4 regions of the Pseudomonas sp. HN2 genome follow, and region 3 is predicted to be linked to each of the others. Evidence: predicted binding sites of a transcription regulator. Region 3 holds the regulator's gene; each other region holds the start of a gene.
What was found. Region 3 encodes FliA, which starts transcription of late flagellar genes. Its sites were predicted from a motif close to CTAAAGTTTNNNNNNNNNNNGCCGNTAA; they were not measured.
Positions count from the first base shown of each region.

Region 1: the regulator FliA is predicted to act here: its motif matches at 2,047-2,074, upstream of LIS66_RS20260 (methyl-accepting chemotaxis protein).
Region 2: the regulator FliA is predicted to act here: its motif matches at 2,429-2,456, upstream of LIS66_RS22810 (methyl-accepting chemotaxis protein).
Region 4: the regulator FliA is predicted to act here: its motif matches at 2,413-2,440, upstream of LIS66_RS14545 (methyl-accepting chemotaxis protein).

Region 1 is NZ_CP085885.1:4,575,069-4,579,813, forward strand. Features, by position in the region: gene LIS66_RS20260 (methyl-accepting chemotaxis protein) at 310-1,932, opposite strand; gene LIS66_RS20265 (transporter) at 2,208-3,230, shown strand; gene LIS66_RS20270 (inorganic phosphate transporter) at 3,478-4,745, shown strand, end outside.
Region 2 is NZ_CP085885.1:5,151,951-5,156,695, reverse strand. Features, by position in the region: gene clpB (ATP-dependent chaperone ClpB) at 1-1,652, shown strand, start outside; tRNA gene LIS66_RS22830 (tRNA-Asn) at 1,950-2,025, shown strand; tRNA gene LIS66_RS22825 (tRNA-Pro) at 2,035-2,111, shown strand; tRNA gene LIS66_RS22820 (tRNA-Lys) at 2,117-2,192, shown strand; tRNA gene LIS66_RS22815 (tRNA-Pro) at 2,290-2,366, shown strand; gene LIS66_RS22810 (methyl-accepting chemotaxis protein) at 2,529-4,154, shown strand; gene LIS66_RS22805 (NAD(P)/FAD-dependent oxidoreductase) at 4,401-4,745, opposite strand, start outside.
Region 3 is NZ_CP085885.1:1,724,021-1,728,765, reverse strand. Features, by position in the region: gene LIS66_RS07595 (chemotaxis protein CheA) at 1-390, opposite strand, end outside; gene LIS66_RS07590 (protein phosphatase CheZ) at 427-1,215, opposite strand; gene LIS66_RS07585 (chemotaxis response regulator CheY) at 1,234-1,605, opposite strand; gene fliA (RNA polymerase sigma factor FliA) at 1,773-2,513, opposite strand; gene fleN (flagellar synthesis regulator FleN) at 2,510-3,340, opposite strand; gene flhF (flagellar biosynthesis protein FlhF) at 3,457-4,745, opposite strand, start outside.
Region 4 is NZ_CP085885.1:3,370,625-3,375,369, forward strand. Features, by position in the region: gene LIS66_RS14540 (hypothetical protein) at 1-609, shown strand, start outside; gene LIS66_RS14545 (methyl-accepting chemotaxis protein) at 676-2,301, opposite strand; gene LIS66_RS14550 (glycerate kinase) at 2,607-3,746, opposite strand; gene LIS66_RS14555 (sugar diacid recognition domain-containing protein) at 3,946-4,745, opposite strand, start outside.

The DNA of each region.
Region 1 (4,745 bases), 2.9 Mb from region 3:
TGCGGTTTTTTTATGATTTGCGTTTGGCTTTGTTGATAAGTTGTCAGTGAAAACTTTACCCCCTCACCCCAGCCCTCTCCCCCAAGGGGGCGAGGGGGAAAGGGAGCAGATCGGGGAAATTTCGGAGCCTGAGTTCGCCTCAAAATTCAAAAGCCATCACCAAGGACTACCAGCCTGAGTGCACCTCGACATCTCAGGTCGGCGTACCTCGAACAATCAACACGGTCAGTCCCCTCTCCCTCTGGGAGAGGGTTAGGGTGAGGGGCAAAAGCCATCACGCCGAAAACACTGACAAACCGCCAGCCAAAATCAGGCACTCAACCGCGCCGTCACTTCATTCAACTGCCCCGACAACCCATGCAGATTCTGACTGGCACTTTCGGTGCGCTGCACGTTGTCCAGATTGGTGCTGGCAATCGCGGTGATTTCAGTCAGGTTGCGCGAGATATCCTCGGCTACCGACGTCTGCTCCTCGGCTGCGGTGGCGATCTGACGGTTCATGTCGCGAATGGCTTCCACGGCCAGGGTGATGCGCTCCAGCATCGCGCCAGCCTGGGTCACTTGCTCGACACTTTCGTCACTGCGCGCCTGTCCGCTCTCGATAGCCTGCGCGGCGTCGACAGCCCCAGTCTGCACGTTCTGAATGATCTGGTTGATCTCGATGATCGACTCCGCCGTGCGCTGGGCGAGGTTGCGCACCTCGTCGGCCACCACCGCAAAACCGCGCCCGGCCTCGCCGGCCCGTGCCGCTTCGATGGCTGCGTTGAGCGCCAGCAGGTTGGTCTGCTCGGCGATGCCGCGAATCACCTCCAGCACCTTGCCGATACGACCGCTATCGGTTTCCAGACGACGGATCACCGTGGCCGTGTTGGCGATTTCGCCGCGCATCTGCGTGATGGAATGAATGGTGGTTTGCATGACCTTTTCGCCCTGCTGCGCCGACTGATCGGCATCGTCGGCAGCACGCGCGGCATCAGCGGCGTGGCGGGCGACTTCCTGAGCGGTGGCGGACATTTCATTCATCGCCGTGGCCACCTGATCGGTGCGGTTGAATTGCTCGTTGGTGCCGCCGGCCATGGTCGTGGCAATGGCATTGAGCTCGCCGCTGGCGCTGTCCAGATTGCTGGCGCTGCGCTGCAACCGAGTGAAGGTGTCGGCAAGGAAATCGCGCAGGGTGTTCGCGGCGGCGGCGAGGTTGCCCAGCTCATCGCGGCGCGCGCTGACTACACGTTCGGCCAACTGGCCACGGCTCAAGCGAGTGACGTAATCGATGAGGTTGCGGATCGGCTCGATCAGGTTGCGGCTGACCAGCCACAGGCTCAGCAACCCGATCAGCAAGCCTGACCCGAGCATCACCAGAAGCCCCAGCCACACGGTGCGCTCAGCGCTGGCACTGATCAGCGCCGATTGCTCGGTGCCCTGCTGGCGCAACTCGGCGACCAGTTCGCTCATCTGCTCGCTGGTGGCGCGGTCGACGCCTTTGACCGCTGCGTCGCCGGCGCTCGGCTCACCACCGGCTGCCACGTAGGCATCACGGCCCTTCTGGTAGGCAGCACCCAACTGGCGATGCTCTTCGCGCAAACGTTCGATGCGTGATTTCAGATTTGTCTCGATGCCTTTCTGCCCGGCCAGTTCGCCGAGAATGTTCTGCACGTCGCGCTGACGCTCTTCGAACTGGCTCCAGTATTTCGCCAGATCCGCCGGTTGCTTGCCGCGCAGCAGGACGTTTTTCCACTCCTGAACCTGCACTTTGAATTGCAGGTTGGCTTCATCGATCAGTTGCGAAGTGTGCAACGGGCCGGCGATCAACTGGCTGTAGCTTTGCACGCCGTTGGAAAGGAAATGGAAGCAGGCCAGCGCGATCAACAGTATCGCCAGCAGACTGCCGCTCAGCAGGGCGAGGATTTGCGCTCTCAGGGATTTTTGCAGCATTGCAAGGTACTCGAAGCAGGGATGAGGCACGCCCGAACGGACGTGGAAATTGGCCGGACTTCCCTGTCGACACACCATGACCGAAAGCCAATGGCGCGCAACCTAACTCACCTGGGATCGGCGCGCCAGAGCGCTTCTTGAGAATCTTCCGACAGTCGGTAACGCATTGATTTGACGTCACTTCACTGTCACAAAACGGTCATGTGAGCTTGCGATGATGCCGCTCAGGTGAACCTGAAAATCCGCACCAGACACCCTCCTCCCAGCGAGCCGCCATGAACCATAGCCTCGATATCAGCCATCGCGATTCGGATCTGTTCGGCCTGCTCTACGGCTTTCGCTTCCTGCCCGGTGAGCGCGGTCGCGAGATCGATTCGGCGACGGCATTGCGCTGTTTGCAGGACGACAGCGAAAGCGGCGAATTCCTCTGGCTGCACCTGAACCTGGCCCATGCTGCGTGCGAGCGCTGGATGAAAAGTCACCTGCAATTACCCGACGAATTTTTCGAGGCGTTGCACGAGGGTTCGCGGTCGACGCGCATCGAGCATGTCGACTCGGCGCTGCTGGCGGTGGTCAACGATGTGGTGTTCAACCTCAGCAGCATGGTCTCCTCGGACGTGTCGACGCTGTGGGTCTGCGTGCGCAGCAAATTGATCGTCAGCGCGCGCCTGCAACCGCTGCACTCGGTGGATAAATTGCGCTCGTCGGTGAAGGCCGGCGAGTGCTTCCGTTCGCCCTCGGAATTGCTCGTGCACCTGCTGCGCGATCAGGGCGAAGTGCTGACGCAGATCGTGCGCAAGACCAGCCTGAGCGTCGATCTGGTCGAGGACCAATTGCTTTCCTCGCGTCTGTCGACCAACCGCGCCGAGCTTGGCGCAAATCGCCGCGTGCTGGTGCGCCTGCAACGGCTGCTGGCACTGGAGCCGGGTTCGCTGCTGCGCCTGCTCAACCGCCCGCCGCCGTGGTTGCAGAAGGAGGACGTCAAGGAGTTGCGCAAATCCACCGAGGAGTTTGCGCTGATCATCAACGACCTCACCGCCCTCGGCGAGCGGATCAAATTGCTGCAGGAAGAAATCGCCGCCAACCTCAACGAACAGAGCAACCGCACGCTGTTCACCCTGACCGTGGTGACGGTGCTGGCCCTGCCCATCAACATCATTGCCGGTTTTTTCGGCATGAATGTCGGCGGTGTGCCGCTGTCGCAGGACCCGCACGGGTTTTGGGTGCTGGTTGCGCTGGTGGCGACGTTCACGGTGATCGCCGGGCGCTGGGCGTTCCGCAAGCGTGGGGATTATTGAGCGCAAATCCCACACACAAGACAGTCGTCCCTGTGGGAGCGAGCCTGCTCGCGAAGTCGGTGTGTCAGATAAATCAATGTTGAATGACAGGGCGCTTTCGCGAGCAGGCTCGCTCCCACAGGTTTCTTCTCCAGCCTTCGGATCAGCGGCGGGCTTGAACACCCAAACACTGACCTGACGCAGTCTCTCTGTAACATTCTGCAACGATCATGGGCGACATTCCTTTCCTCGCTCAGGATTGTCCGCCATGGCCACGCCCTCACTGACCGCCAGCCCTGCGTCCGCCGCCAGTGGCAGACCGGCGCTCGACAAGAAAACCGGTCCGTTCACCTACGTCATCTTTTTCGCCGTGCTCGCCATGGGCATGCTGTTTACCGCCTACAGCCTGATGCACGACATGCACGAACTCGGCACAGTGGTCACCACCTGGACGCCGTTCCTGTTGCTCGGCGTGGCGCTGTTGATCGCGCTGGGATTCGAGTTCGTCAACGGTTTCCACGACACCGCCAACGCCGTCGCGACAGTCATCTACACCCACTCGCTGCCGCCGAATGTCGCGGTGGTCTGGTCGGGGTTCTTCAATTTCCTCGGGGTGCTGCTGTCGAGCGGTGCGGTGGCGTTCGGCATCATTGCGCTGTTGCCGGTGGAGCTGATTCTGCAGGTCGGCTCGTCCGCCGGGTTTGCGATGATCTTCGCCCTGTTGATCGCGGCGATTCTGTGGAACCTCGGCACCTGGTGGCTGGGCTTGCCGGCGTCGTCTTCGCACACCTTGATCGGCTCGATCATCGGCGTCGGCGTGGCGAATGCCTTGATGCACGGCCGCGACGGCACCAGCGGTGTCGACTGGGCGCAGGCGACCAAGATCGGCTATGCGCTGCTGCTGTCGCCGCTGGTGGGTTTCGGTTGTGCCGCGCTGTTGCTGTTGGCGTTGCGCGCGTTCGTCAAGAACCGTGCGCTGTACAAGGCGCCCGAAGGCAATACTCCACCGCCACTGTGGATTCGCGGTTTGCTCATCGCCACCTGCACCGGCGTGTCGTTCGCCCACGGCTCCAACGACGGCCAGAAAGGCATGGGCCTGATCATGCTGATTCTGGTCGGCACGCTGCCAATGGCCTACGCATTGAACCGGACCATGCCGGAAGAACAATCGCTGCAATTCGCCGCCGTCGCCCAAGTCACTCAGCAAGCGCTGGTGAAAAGTGCGCCACTGCCGGCACCTGCCGATCCGCGCCCGGTCCTTTCGGATTACGTGCGCAGCAAGGAACCCACGCCGCAACTGATCCCCGCCCTCGCCGCCCTGACCGGGCATATCGGCGAGGAAGTCAAAGGCTACGGTTCGCTGGCAAAGGTCCCGGCCGAAGCCATGGGCAACGTGCGCAACGACATGTACCTGGCGAGCGAAAGCATTCGCCTGATGGACAAGAACAAGGTCGGCAACTTCGATGCCGACACCAACAGCAAACTGCAGCTGTTCAAACAACAGATCGACAACGCCACGCGGTTCATTCCGCTGTG
Region 2 (4,745 bases), 2.6 Mb from region 3:
GTGGCGAGTTGCACTGCGTCGGCGCGACCACGCTCAACGAGTACCGCCAATATATAGAGAAGGACGCGGCGCTCGAGCGGCGTTTCCAGAAAGTCCTGGTGGACGAGCCAAGCGAAGAAGACACCATCGCCATTCTGCGTGGCCTCAAGGAACGTTACGAGGTTCACCACAAGGTGGCGATCACTGACGGCGCGATCATCGCCGCGGCCAAGCTCAGCCATCGCTACATCACTGACCGGCAGCTGCCGGACAAGGCCATCGACCTGATCGACGAGGCCGCCAGCCGCATCCGCATGGAGATCGACTCCAAACCGGAAGTACTCGATCGTCTCGAGCGACGCCTGATTCAGCTGAAAGTGGAATCCCAGGCACTGAAGAAAGAAAGCGACGACGCGGCGAAGAAACGTCTGGAAAAACTCCAGGAAGAAATCGAGCGTCACGAGCGTGAGTATTCCGATCTGGAAGAAATCTGGAATTCGGAAAAAGCCGAGGTGCAGGGCTCTGCGCAGATTCAACAGAAGATCGAACAGTCGCGTCAGGAACTGGAAGCGGCGCGCCGCAAAGGTGACTTGAACCGCATGGCCGAGTTGCAGTACGGGGTGATCCCGGATCTGGAGCGCAGCCTGCAGATGGTCGACCAGCACGGCAAGAGCGAAAATCAGTTGCTGCGCAGCAAGGTGACCGAGGAAGAGATCGCCGAAGTCGTGTCGAAGTGGACCGGCATCCCGGTGTCGAAAATGCTCGAAGGCGAGCGCGACAAGCTGATGAAGATGGAAAGCCTGTTGCATAAACGGGTAATCGGTCAGGAAGAGGCGGTCGTGGCCGTGGCCAACGCCGTGCGGCGTTCCCGTGCCGGGTTGTCCGACCCGAATCGTCCGAGCGGCTCGTTCATGTTCCTCGGCCCGACCGGTGTCGGTAAAACCGAGCTGTGCAAGGCGCTGGCCGAATTCCTCTTCGACACGGAAGAGGCAATGGTGCGGATCGACATGTCCGAGTTCATGGAAAAACATTCGGTGGCTCGTCTGATTGGTGCGCCACCGGGCTACGTCGGCTATGAAGAGGGCGGCTATCTGACCGAAGCGGTGCGTCGCAAGCCGTATTCGGTGATCCTCATGGATGAAGTCGAGAAGGCGCACCCGGATGTGTTCAATATCCTCCTGCAAGTGCTCGAGGATGGCCGTCTGACCGACAGTCACGGGCGTACGGTGGACTTCCGCAACACGGTGATCGTGATGACGTCCAACCTCGGCTCGATGCAGATCCAGGAGCTGGTCGGTGATCGTGAAGCGCAGCGTGCCGCGGTGATGGACGCGCTGACGTCGCACTTCCGGCCGGAGTTCATCAACCGCGTCGACGAAGTGGTGATCTTCGAGCCGCTGGCACGCGACCAGATCGCCGGGATTACCGAGATCCAGCTGGGCCGTCTGCGCAGTCGCCTGGCCGAGCGCGAGCTGAAGCTGGAGCTGAGTCCGGAGGCGATGGACAAGCTGATCGCCGTCGGTTACGACCCGGTGTATGGCGCGCGTCCTTTGAAACGGGCGATCCAGCGCTGGATCGAAAACCCGCTGGCGCAGTTGATCCTGTCGGGACATTTCATGCCAGGCGACACCGCCACTGGCAAGGTCGAGAACGACGAAATCGTTTTCGGCTAAGCCTCAGCAGCAATGAAACCGGGAAGGCCTCGCATTGCGAGGCCTTTTTTTCGCCAGGCTGTTGAACTCAAAGGAAAAGGCTTGTAAAGTGCGCCCCGCAGTCAGTCACCGGCAGCGTTTCAACCCACCGGGTTGGAATCTGAAATAAGTTGCAAATCATTAACTTGAAAGCAATTTAGGGGGTTGACAGAGGTGTTCTAGGTTGTAGAATAGCGCGCCTCAGACACACGAACGCAGCGATGCGAACGGGTGGCGAGAAGCAACAAGGCTTCACCGTTGTAACTTGAAATATGTAGTTCCGTGATAGCTCAGTCGGTAGAGCAAATGACTGTTAATCATTGGGTCCCAGGTTCGAGTCCTGGTCACGGAGCCAATTTCAAATCGGGGTATAGCGCAGTCCGGTAGCGCGCCTGCTTTGGGAGCAGGATGTCAGGAGTTCGAATCCCCTTACCCCGACCATATTTGGGTCGTTAGCTCAGTTGGTAGAGCAGTTGGCTTTTAACCAATTGGTCGTAGGTTCGAATCCCACACGACCCACCATTTTTGAAACCAGTTAGCGCTGGGATCGAATCTTAAGATCAGAGGCCAAAAGCGCTGATCGAAGAAGGCGATCTTTGAAAGGTCGCCTTTTTTTTACCGGGGTATAGCGCAGTCCGGTAGCGCGCCTGCTTTGGGAGCAGGATGTCAGGAGTTCGAATCCCCTTACCCCGACCATATTGAAAATCCTCGTGTCGAAAGATACGGGGATTTTTTTTGCCTGCCGAAAGGCGAATCCCTTCAAGTCGTCATACAACCTGCCGATAGCCCGCTAACAAGAGGGGACTGCCAACGCTTCGCCCCTTGAATCTGGCCATTACAAGAATAAGGGCGTTCGTCATGTTGCTTCGTCAGTTGAATATTGCTCCCCGGGCTGCCCTGGGATTTGCCCTGATCGCGGTGTTGGTGGCCTTGCTCGGTGTGTTTGCGCTGGGGCAGATGTCGAGCATTCGCGACAGTGAGGTAGCGGTGGAGAACCGCTGGTTGCCAAGTATTCGTGGCGGCGACGAGATCCGCGAACTGATGCTGCGCATCCGCACCATTTCCCTGCGCATGGCGCTCGATCAGGATCCGGCCAACATCGCCACCTATCGCGGCCAGATGGACACCCGCGACAAGGAGCTGAGCGAGAAGATCGCCGCCTACGACAAACTGGTCGACACTGCCGAGGGTCAGCAGCTGTATGACCAGTTCAAGAAAACCTTCGCCGCCTATCGCACCGGCATTGCCCAGTCATTCACCCTCGCCGAGCAAGGCAAGCGTGAAGAGCTGACCAAATTGCTGCTGGTTGATATGAAGACCGTGGTCGACGGCTCCGGCAAGCAACTCAACGATCTGGCCGATCTGTTCGCTCGGCAGGTCGCAGCTGAAAGCGAGAAGTCCGCCGCGCATTACGAAACCTCGCGGACCATCGTCACGCTGTTCATTGCCTTGGCAGCGCTGGCCACGGTGGCACTGGCGATGCTGCTCACACGCAGTATCGTGCGCCCGCTGAGCAGCGCCGTAAGCGCCGCGGAAAGCGTGGCGCAGGGCGATCTGACCCGCCCCATCGAAACCCATGGCAACGACGAAGTCAGCCGCTTGCTCAAGGCCCTGGCGACGATGCAGCAAAACCTGCGCGAGACCCTGCAAGGCATCAGCGGCTCAGCCACGCAGTTGGCCACCGCCGCTGACGAACTGAGCGCCGTCACCGTCGACAGCACCCAAGGGCTGCAGCAGCAGAACAACGAAATCGAACAAGCCGCCACGGCGGTCAATCAGATGACCGCTGCGGTGGAGGAGGTCGCGCGCAACGCGGTATCGACGTCCGATGCCACGCGTCAATCCAGTCAGTCGGCGCAGTTGGGCCAGGAGCGCGTCAGCGAAACCGCCAGCGCTATCAGCGCCTTGGCCAGTGATGTGCAGAACACCGGCGAATTGGTGCAGTCGCTGGCCAATCAGTCGCAAGACATCGGTAAGGTTCTGGACGTGATTCGGGCTATCGCCGAGCAGACCAATCTGCTGGCGCTCAACGCGGCCATTGAAGCGGCACGCGCGGGTGAAAGCGGTCGAGGTTTTGCGGTAGTGGCCGATGAGGTGCGCGCACTGGCGTATCGGACCCAGCAATCGACGCAGGAAATCGAGCAAATGGTGCAAGGCATGCGCAGCGGCTCGAGCCTGGCGCTGGATTCAATGCAGGCCAGCGCTTCCCGTGCGGCGAGCACGCTGGTCCTGGCTGAGCGGGCGGGTGAGGCGCTGGTGACGATTACGGCTTCGGTGCACGAGATTCACGAGCGCAACCTAGTCATCGCCAGCGCCGCTGAAGAACAGGCGCAGGTGGCGCGGGAGGTGGATCGCAATCTGGTGAATATTCGTGATTTGTCGGTGCGTTCGGCCGCAGGAGCCGATCAGACCAGCGCGTCGAGCCATGAGCTGTCGCAACTGGCCAATGCCCTGCAAGGCATGGTGCGACGCTTCCAGCTCTGATGAACAGAGATCAATTGTAGGAGTGAGCCTGCTCGCGATAGCGGTGGTTCAGGCATTGCATGAGTGAAGGATAGATCGCCATCGCGAGCAGGCTCACTCCTACATATATCGTGGTCGTCTGCTGAATTGCGCACAACACAAGACAATGTGGGAGCGAGCCTGCTCGCGAAGGGGCCGGATCATTCAACGACAGTGTTGACTGACCCACCGCTTTCGCGAGCAAGCTCGCTCCCACAGGTTTGCGCTTTAGTGCAATTTCAGACGCGGCTCGGTACCACGGCCAATCTTGCTGCCCAGCATCAGCATCGCCGTGCGGAACGGACCATACAGCGCCATCTGGTGCATGCGGTACAGCGACACGTAGAACATCCGCGCCAGCCAGCCTTCAAGCATGACGCTGCCGGTCAGGTTGCCCATCAGGTTACCCACAGCAGAAAAACGCGACAGCGAAATCAGCGAGCCGTAGTCGGTGTACTTGTACTGCGGCAGGCTCTTGCCTTCGATACGCAGTTTCAGCGACTTGGCCAGCAACGACGCCTGCTGGTGCGCAGCTTGTGCACGCGGCGGGACGTTGCGATCGGTGCCCGGCTG
Region 3 (4,745 bases):
TTGCGGCTCGGCCAGACGCGCCAGCGCGGCCAGCAGTTCCGGCGTGGCGGCGGTGATCGGTGCGCGCTCACGGACTTCGCTGAACATGCTGTTCACCGCGTCCAGTGCTTCGAGCACAACGTCCATCAGTTCTGCATCAACGCGACGCTCACCCTTACGGAGGATGTCGAACACGTTTTCGGCGATGTGACAGCACTCCACCAGCTCATTGAGCTGAAGGAAGCCGGCGCCCCCTTTTACAGTGTGGAAACCGCGAAAAATTGCATTGAGCAGATCTGCATCATCCGGGCGGCTTTCCAGCTCGACCAGTTGTTCGGACAGTTGCTCAAGAATCTCGCCGGCCTCAACCAGGAAATCCTGAAGGATCTCTTCATCGGCGCCGAAGCTCATTAATGGGGTGCTCCTAACAGGTCTAAAAACCTAACTTCAAAATCCAAGGCTGGATAGCAAATCGTCCACATCGTCCTGACCGGACACAACGTCTTCTCGTTTATCGGCATGAATCTGCGGACCTTCACCCTGCGAGAGATGTTTTTGTGGATCTTTTTCGGCGAGCATTGCGGCGCGGTCATGTTCGATGCCCGCGAAGCGGTCGACCTGACTGGCCATGAGCACGAGTTTGAGCAGATTGCTTTCGACTTCGGTGACCAGTTGGGTCACGCGCTTGATCACCTGACCGGTGAGGTCCTGGTAATCCTGAGCCAGCAGGATGTCGTTGAGATTGCTCGACACCGCACGGTTGTCCGTGCTGCTGCGTGACAGAAAACCGTCGACCCGGCGCGCCAGTTCGCGGAACTCTTCAGCCCCGACCTCGCGACGCATGAAGCGACCCCAATCGGCACTCAACGTCTGCGCTTCATCAGCCAGACTGTTGACCACCGGCGTGGCGCTTTCCACCAGATCCATGGTGCGGTTGGCCGCGGCTTCCGTCAGCTTGACCACGTAGCCCAGGCGTTCGGTCGCGTCGGTGATTTGCGACACTTCCTCGGCCTGCGGCATGTGCGGATCGATCTGGAAATTGACGATCGCACTGTGCAGTTCACGTGTGAGCTTGCCCACTTCCTGATACAGGCCGCGGTCACGGGTCTGATTGAGCTCATGGATCAGTTGCACCGCGTCGCCGAACCTGCCTTTTTCAAGGCTTTCGACCAGTTCGACCGCGTGTTTTTTCAGGGTCGATTCAAAATCGCCCTGTGAAGATTCGTTATGCTCCATAGCTCCCCCGCGCATTCATCAGCCGATGCGTTCGAAAATCTTCTCGATTTTGTCTTTCAACGCTTGAGCCGTGAAAGGTTTGACCACGTAACCGTTCACACCGGCCTGTGCGGCCTCGATGATCTGCTCGCGCTTGGCTTCGGCAGTCACCATCAACACCGGGAGGTGCTTGAGTTTTTCATCGGCACGCACGTGACGCAGCAGGTCGATACCGGTCATGCCCGGCATGTTCCAGTCCGTTACCAGAAAGTCGATGCTGCCGCTGTTGAGCACCGGAATGGCAGTGGTGCCATCGTCGGCCTCGACGGTGTTGGTGAACCCAAGATCGCGCAGCAGGTTCTTGATGATCCGCCGCATCGTTGAGAAGTCATCAACGATGAGGATTTTCATGTCTTTGTTCAATTCGACCTCCAAGCAGTCTTAAACGCGCCCAGCACCTGGACGCGCCACTTCAATCAATCGGCGCAGCACTTAAAGTTTGTCTGGAGCACAACGGATCGAGACCGGCGCCGCTCATCACCGCACCAGCCTCGTTTCGCAGTGTCCCCACACTGCCTTCAGCGCGCTCGCCACTCCCCCAAACGCCCCCGCAAGCGGGCCGCGCACTGGCTGTGTAACTGGCTGACCCGCGATTCACTGACGCCAAGGACCTCACCGATTTCCTTGAGGTTCAGCTCTTCGTCGTAGTACAGCGCCAACACCAGTCGCTCACGCTCCGGCAAATTGGCAATCGCGTCCGCCAGCGCCGCCTGGAAGCGTTCATCTTCCAGATCGCGTGACGGCTCCATATGCGCACTGGCGCCATCCTCGTGCAGCCCTTCGTGTTCGCCGTCCTGCAACAGGTCGTCGAAACTGAACAGGCGACTGCCCAAGGTGTCATTCAGAATCCCGTAGTAATCGTCGAGACTCAATTGGAGTTCGGCCGCAACCTCGTGATCTTTAGCGTCACGGCCGGTTTTAGCTTCAATCGAGCGAATTGCGTCGCTGACCATCCGGGTATTGCGGTGAACCGAGCGTGGCGCCCAGTCCCCTTTGCGCACTTCGTCGAGCATCGCGCCGCGGATTCGAATGCCCGCGTACGTTTCGAAACTGGCGCCTTTGCTGGCGTCGTATTTGGTCGACACTTCGAGCAAACCGATCATCCCGGCCTGGATCAGGTCTTCGACCTGCACGCTGGCCGGCAGGCGTGCCAGCAAGTGATAGGCAATGCGCTTGACCAGTGGCGCGTAGCGCTCGATCAATTCGTATTGCGCGTCACGCGCCGACTTTTTGTAAAGATTCATGCCACTGGCGGTCATATCACAGGCCCTGCGGTTTGCTGCACGAGACGCTCGACGAAAAATTCCAGATGACCGCGCGGGTTGGCGGGCAGCGGCCAGGTGTCGACCTTCTGGGCGATGGCCTTGAAGGCCAGCGCGCACTTGGAACGGGGAAAGGCTTCGTAGACGGCGCGCTGCTTCTGCACCGCCTTGCGCACGCTTTCGTCGTACGGCACGGCGCCGACGTATTGTAGGGCGACGTCGAGGAAGCGATCCGTGACCTTGGTCAACTTGGCGAACAGGTTGCGCCCTTCCTGCGGGCTCTGCGCCATGTTGGCCAGCACGCGGAAGCGGTTCATGCCGTAGTCGCGATTGAGCAACTTGATCAGCGCGTAAGCGTCGGTGATCGAAGTCGGCTCGTCGCAGACCACCAGCAACACCTCTTGCGCGGCGCGAACGAAACTGACTACCGAGTCACCAATACCCGCAGCGGTGTCGATCACCAGCACGTCGAGATTGTCGCCGATGTCGCTGAACGCCTGGATCAGGCCGGCGTGTTGCGCCGGGCTCAGGTGCACCATGCTCTGCGTGCCGGAGGCCGCCGGCACGATGCGAATCCCGCCCGGGCCCTGCAACAGCACGTCGCGCAATTCGCAACGGCCTTCGATCACGTCAGCCAGTGTGCGCTTGGGCGTCAGCCCCAGCAGAACGTCGACGTTGGCCAGGCCCAGGTCGGCGTCCAGCAGCATGACCCGACGGCCAAGCTCTGCCAGCGCCAGCGACAAGTTCACTGACACGTTAGTCTTGCCGACGCCACCTTTGCCGCCGGTCACCGCGATCACCTGTACGGGATGCATGCTGCCCATGTTATTTCTTTACCTTGTCTTGCATAGACGGAGGCCACATTACTGGCTGCGCGTTCCCGATCGGAACAATGCGTGGCAGACCATCGATGTAGGTACAAAAACTGTTCATGATTACCTCAGCCAACCTGCTTGGTCGGGCTGTGATAGATATCAGCGAACATGTCAGCCATGGCTTCTTCGCTGGGTTCTTCCTGCATTTGCACGCTGACGGCGCGGCTGACCAGTTGATGACGGCGCGGCAGATGCAGATCATCCGGAATCCGTGGGCCATCGGTCAGGTACGCGACCGGCAATTCATGACTGATCGCCAGGCTCAACACTTCGCCGAGACTGGCCGTTTCATCCAGTTTAGTCAGGATGCAACCGGCCAGCCCGCAACGCTTGTAACTGTGATAAGCGGCGGTTAGAACCTGTTTCTGGCTGGTGGTTGCCAGTACCAGATAATTTTTCGAGCGAATGCCACGCCCGGCCAGACTCTCAAGCTGCATGCGCAACGCCGGATCACTGGCTTGCAGCCCGGCAGTATCGATCAAAACCACGCGTTTGCGTAGCAGTGGATCCAATGCCTGAACCAGCGACTGGCCCGGATCGACGTGGGTCACCGGCACGTTGAGAATGCGCCCGAGGGTTTTCAGTTGTTCCTGCGCGCCGATGCGGAAGCTGTCCATGCTCACCAGCGCAACGTTCTGCGCGCCGTACTTGAGCACATAACGCGCGGCAAGCTTGGCCAGCGTGGTGGTCTTGCCCATGCCGGCCGGGCCGACCATGGCAATCACACCGCCCTCTTCCAGCGGCTCGACTTCCGGTACGGCAATCATCCGCGCCAGATGCGCGAGCAGCATGCGCCAGGCCTGACGCGGCTCTTCGATATCGGTGATCAGCGCCAACAGATCACGCGACAGCGGGCCCGACAGGCCGATGCGCTGCAAACGGCGATACAGATTGGCCTGAGCCGGACGGCTGCCTTGCAGCTGATTCCAGGCCAGGGTGCCGAGCTGCACTTCCATCAGCTCGCGCAGGCTATTCAATTCAAAACGCATCGAATCCAGCGCACGCGGATCGACACCCGCCGAGGCCTGCGCAGGCGCTGCGGCCGGACGCGCCGGGGCAGCGTAGGTCGGCTCGCTCAGCGGCTCGGCAGCGGTCAGCGGCAGGCCTGCGGTCAATGGCAGCCCGGCGAACAATTGCTGATTGGTGTTGCCGTCGGCTTCGCCACGCAGGCTCAGTTCGGCCTGGGCGGTGACGATGCGCGACTGGGTCTTGCGCAGTTCGTCTTCGAGCTCCATGTTCGGAACCCGCGGCGCCAGCGCCGACAACTTGTAATCCAGTGCCGCCGTCAACTCGACGCCGCCGGCGATGCGGCGGTTGCCGATGATGGCGGCATCAGCGCCCAGCTCATCGCGAA
Region 4 (4,745 bases), 1.6 Mb from region 3:
CTGGTGTTAATCCCAGAATGGTCGGATTTACCCACAACTCCAGGCATGCAAGTCGTGGTAAGGCTGTTGTTGAATGAGCAGTATGTGGCGCAGTACCAGTACACGACGCCTATTAACCCAGCGCTTTTCCCACTGAACGTGCATATCCCTAAGCATCATTTAGTAGAGGGCGCACACAAGGTTTCATACATCATGACAGTTTTCGGAAACCCTATGCCGTCAGCGAGCACGCCGATCACCGTCGATACAAGCGCTCCAAACCGCGGCAACCCGGGACACGCTCCGAACTTTCCACTAGATGTCATCCGTGATGGGATTACCCAGAGCTATCTAGACGAGAACGGTGATGAAGTTCTGGTAACTATTCCCCGGTATCTGCAGCAACTAGCCTGCGACAGCATCGAGCTTCACTATGGTTCACTAACAGATAAACCTGTCATCGTTGAAACGGTGCATGACTCGATCTCCCCTACCAAAATCAAACTGAGTGGCGAGATTATCCGTAGATACGGCTCCGGCAAGATGCTCGCCTTCTACAGACTGGGCGATCGCGCAGGAAACCGGGGAAGTTTTTCTGATTTCGTGCAGATCAACGTGAATCTTTCTTGAACGGTGATTGCCTGACGTGGGCCGGATAAAAACTGTTTCAGCCCACTTCAGGCAATTCCGTATTTCTCAAATCACAAAACGCGCCACCATCGCATTCAAATCCACCGCCAGTCGTGACAGTTCGTGGGTCGCGGCGCTGGTCTGATTGGCGCCGGCGGCCGATTGTGTGGCCAGATCGCGGATGTTGACCAGGTTGCGATCGACTTCCCGCGAGACCTGCGCCTGCTCTTCTGACGCACTGGCGATGACCAGGTTACGTTCGTTGATCTGATGAATCGATTGAGTGATCTGCTCCAGCGCCACACCGGCGGCGCGGGCCATTTCCAGGGTGGTCTGGGTGCGCTGATTGCTTTGCTGCATCGACGAGACCGCTTCACCCGTGCCGTTCTGGATGCCGGCGACCATTTTTTCGATTTCCTGAGTCGACTGCGCGGTGCGATGGGCCAGTGCCCGTACCTCGTCCGCCACCACGGCGAAGCCACGCCCGGCTTCCCCGGCACGGGCCGCTTCGATGGCCGCATTGAGCGCCAACAGGTTGGTCTGCTCGGCGATGGCGCGAATCACGTCCAGCACTTTGCCAATGTCGCGACCTTGCGCGGCGAGACCTTCGATCATCTGCGCGGTGTTCTGCACGTCGTGGGTCATGGTCTGGATCGCGTCGACGGTTTTCACCACTTGATCGCGCCCTTCGCGGGCGGCGTGGGTCGACTGGTTGGAGGCCTCGGAAGTCGACACGGCGTTGCGCGCGACTTCTTCCACCGCAGCGGTCATCTCGTTGACGGCAGTGGCGGCTTGTTCGATTTCATTATTCTGCTGCTGCAAGCCACGGGAAGCTTCTTCGGTAACGGCACTGAGCTCCTCGGCAGCGGCGCCCAGTTGCGTGGCGGAGCCGGCAATCTGTTCGATGGTTTTGCGCAGGTTGGTCTGCATCGCGGCCAAGGCTTCGAGCAGACGCGCCGGTTCATCCTTGCCGTCCACTTCGATGGCTTTGCTCAGGTCGCCGCCGGCAATTGTCTGCGCGGCGAGCACTGCGCGGTTGAGTGGCGTGACGATGCTGCGGGTCAGCAACCAGGCGAGCAGCACGGTGGCCAGCGCGGCGATCACGGCAACGATGATGATCCCGGTGATGGCGCTGTCATAGTTTTCACCGGCCTGGATGGCCGCCGCTCTGGCCCCGGCCGTATTCATGCCGATCAATTTGTTGAGCTGCTCGCCCATTTGATCGGTGCCTTCCTTGATGCGCGTGTTGATCAATGCACGCATCGCTTCCAGGTCGCCCTGGCGCGACAGCTCAAGCATCCGGTTCTGCGCTTGCAGGTAGTTATCGAGGGTGGTCGAAAACGTCTGGAAAACCGCGCGCTCGTCAGCGCCTGCCGGCAGCGCGGCGTAGCTGGCCTGGGCTTTGCGCACCTTGTCGACCAGCACAGCGATGCGGGTTTCTGCTTCTTGCAAGCTGGCCGGTTCGCGATTGACCAGCACACGGAACGAGAGAATGCGCATGCGCAGGACGTTTTCCGTGACCACGCTGAGGTGGGTCACGCTGGGCAATTGGTTGGTGTCCATATCGATCGACGCCTGACGAATGACCGTCATGCGGCTGACGGCGAACACGCCGAGGACGATCACCAGCAAGGCGATAAAGGCAAAACCGAGGAACGCACGGGGCGCGATATTGAGGTTACGCAGGGACATGGTCGGACTCTCGATAGAAAGAAACTGCGAGCGTCCATGCCGTGAGCACTGGCCCTTGGCGGGCGGCAGTCCGGCGTCACTGGGTTATGGTTTTGTGCGCGCCTGACCGTTGTATCGGCCAGGCTTGAGGAAGGTTTCGGGTCCGCAGCAAATATTTTTCCGGACGTTACAACAATCAAACACTGCTCCGCTGCCTTTGGTAGGAGCTGTCGAGTGCAACGAGGCTGCGATCTTTTGATCCTGCTTTTAAAAGTGAAAAGATCGCAGCCTCGTTGCACTCGACAGCTCCTACATAGGCAAGCCGATCAGCGTTGGGTGGCGAGTTGCCAGACCCGAGCAATATCGGTGGCACGCTCACTCAGCAGCCGTGGGGCTTCGGCGCAGGCCTGTTCCAGAGTCATCGGTCCGCTGGTCACGGCGAACGCGGCGTCGATGCCGTGTTGATAGAGTTCCTGATAGCCCTCGCCCAAGGTCCCGGCAATCACAATCACCGGCACGGCATGCTGTCTGGCTATCCGCGCAACACCGAACGGCGTCTTGCCGCGCAGGGTTTGCGCATCGAACCGACCTTCTCCGGTGATCACCAGATCGGCGCCATTGACCGCCTCAGCGAGCCCGACCAATTCCGCCACCACCTCGACGCCCGCCTGAAACTGCGCGCCGAGAAAAGCCTTGGCCGCAAACCCCAGGCCACCGGCCGCGCCGCTGCCCGGCTCATCGCGCACATCCTTGACCAACGCCTGCGCGCAGAGTTCGGCGAAGTGCCCCAGCGCCTGATCCAGTTGCTCGACCTGCGCAGGCGACGCGCCCTTCTGCGGGCCGAAAATGGCCGAGGCACCCTGCGGGCCGCAGAGCGGATTGTTGACATCAGCGGCGATGTCGAAACGCACATCGGCCAGACGTGGATCAAGTTCACTCAAATCCAATCGCGCCAAATTCGCCAAGGCCAGCCCACCGGGCGCCAGCGGCTGATCCTGCGCATCCAGCCACTTCACGCCCAAGGCCTGCAGCGCCCCGGCGCCGCCGTCGTTGGTCGCGCTGCCGCCAATCGCCAGAATCACCCGTTGCGCCCCCGCATCCAGCGCAGCACGAATCAATTCGCCGGTGCCGAAGGTGCTGCTGATGCAGGCATCGCGCTGTCCCGGCGACACCAATTGCAGGCCGCTGGCCTCGGCCATTTCGATGATTGCCGTGTGACTGTGCGGCAACCAGCCCCACGCCGCGTCGACCGGCGTACCCAACGGGCCGCGCACGCGGGTGCGGCGCAGTTCGCCTTCGCAGGCCGCGAGAATCGACTCGACCGTCCCTTCGCCGCCATCCGCCATCGGGCACTTGATCAGTGTCGCCTGCGGCCAGACCTGGGCCAATCCGCGGGCGATGGCTTCGGCAACGCCTTGGGCACTCAGGCTGTCCTTGAACGAATCGGGGGCGATGACGATCTTCATGGGAATTCTCCGGTTGCATTGGCGTTCATGCTGCCAGTCGCCATGGGCGTTGACGCCGGTCGGGTGCACAAGGGCTGGAGGTGATTGTTGTTCATTTTCACAAAAGGCTCTGCGGTGAATGTACCGCCGCCATCGCGAGCAGGCTCACTCCTACAGGGGAATGCATTCTGCTCGCGATGGCGTCTTTGAAGACGCCCAATTAACCCGGATCTGTCTGCGGCAGTAGCTGCACCCCAAGATACAACGCCAGCATCCCGTCCAGCTTCAACGGATCAACCCCGCTCAACTCGGCAATCCGCTCCATCCGATAACGCAAACTGTTGCGATGAATCCCCAGGGCATCGGCACACGCCTGACTCTGACCATCGTGCTCGCACCAACTGCGCAAGGTCGCGAGCAACTGGCCGTTGTTGTCCTTGGCAATGACCTTGCGCAGCGGCTTGAGCAACTCGTCCAGCGCATCATCGTTGCGATGGCGCCACAGCATGACCGGCAAGCGGTAACGATTGAGCGTCAGCAGCCTCGAATTCGGCAGCACATCACGTCCATAAGCGAGCAAATCGCCGACCCGTCGATAGCAGCGACGCAACCCGGCCAGGCCATCCGCCTGCCCGCCGACGGCGATACGCAGAATCTTCCAGCCAAGGCCGTCGAGTTTTTCCAGCAGGCGATCATGCTCGACGTGCTGGCTCGCCGGGCGACACCAGAGCAGCGACGACTTCGCCGAACTCACGCACCAGCTGTCGGGATAACGCGATATCAGCCATGCACTCAACGCCTCGACGGTTTGCCCGGGGCCGTGCTCAATGCCCAGCTCGAACAGATAGGGCACCCGCGTCAATTGCGGTTTCAGCCCGAGCTGCTGCGCCTCGTCGACCAGACGCGGCGAATCCCCCGCCTCGCTCAACAACAGCGCCAGCAGATCATCACAACGCTGGCGCCGCCACTGCTGCTCGGCCTGCTGATTGCGCTGGCCGACGAGCATTTCGGCGGTCATGC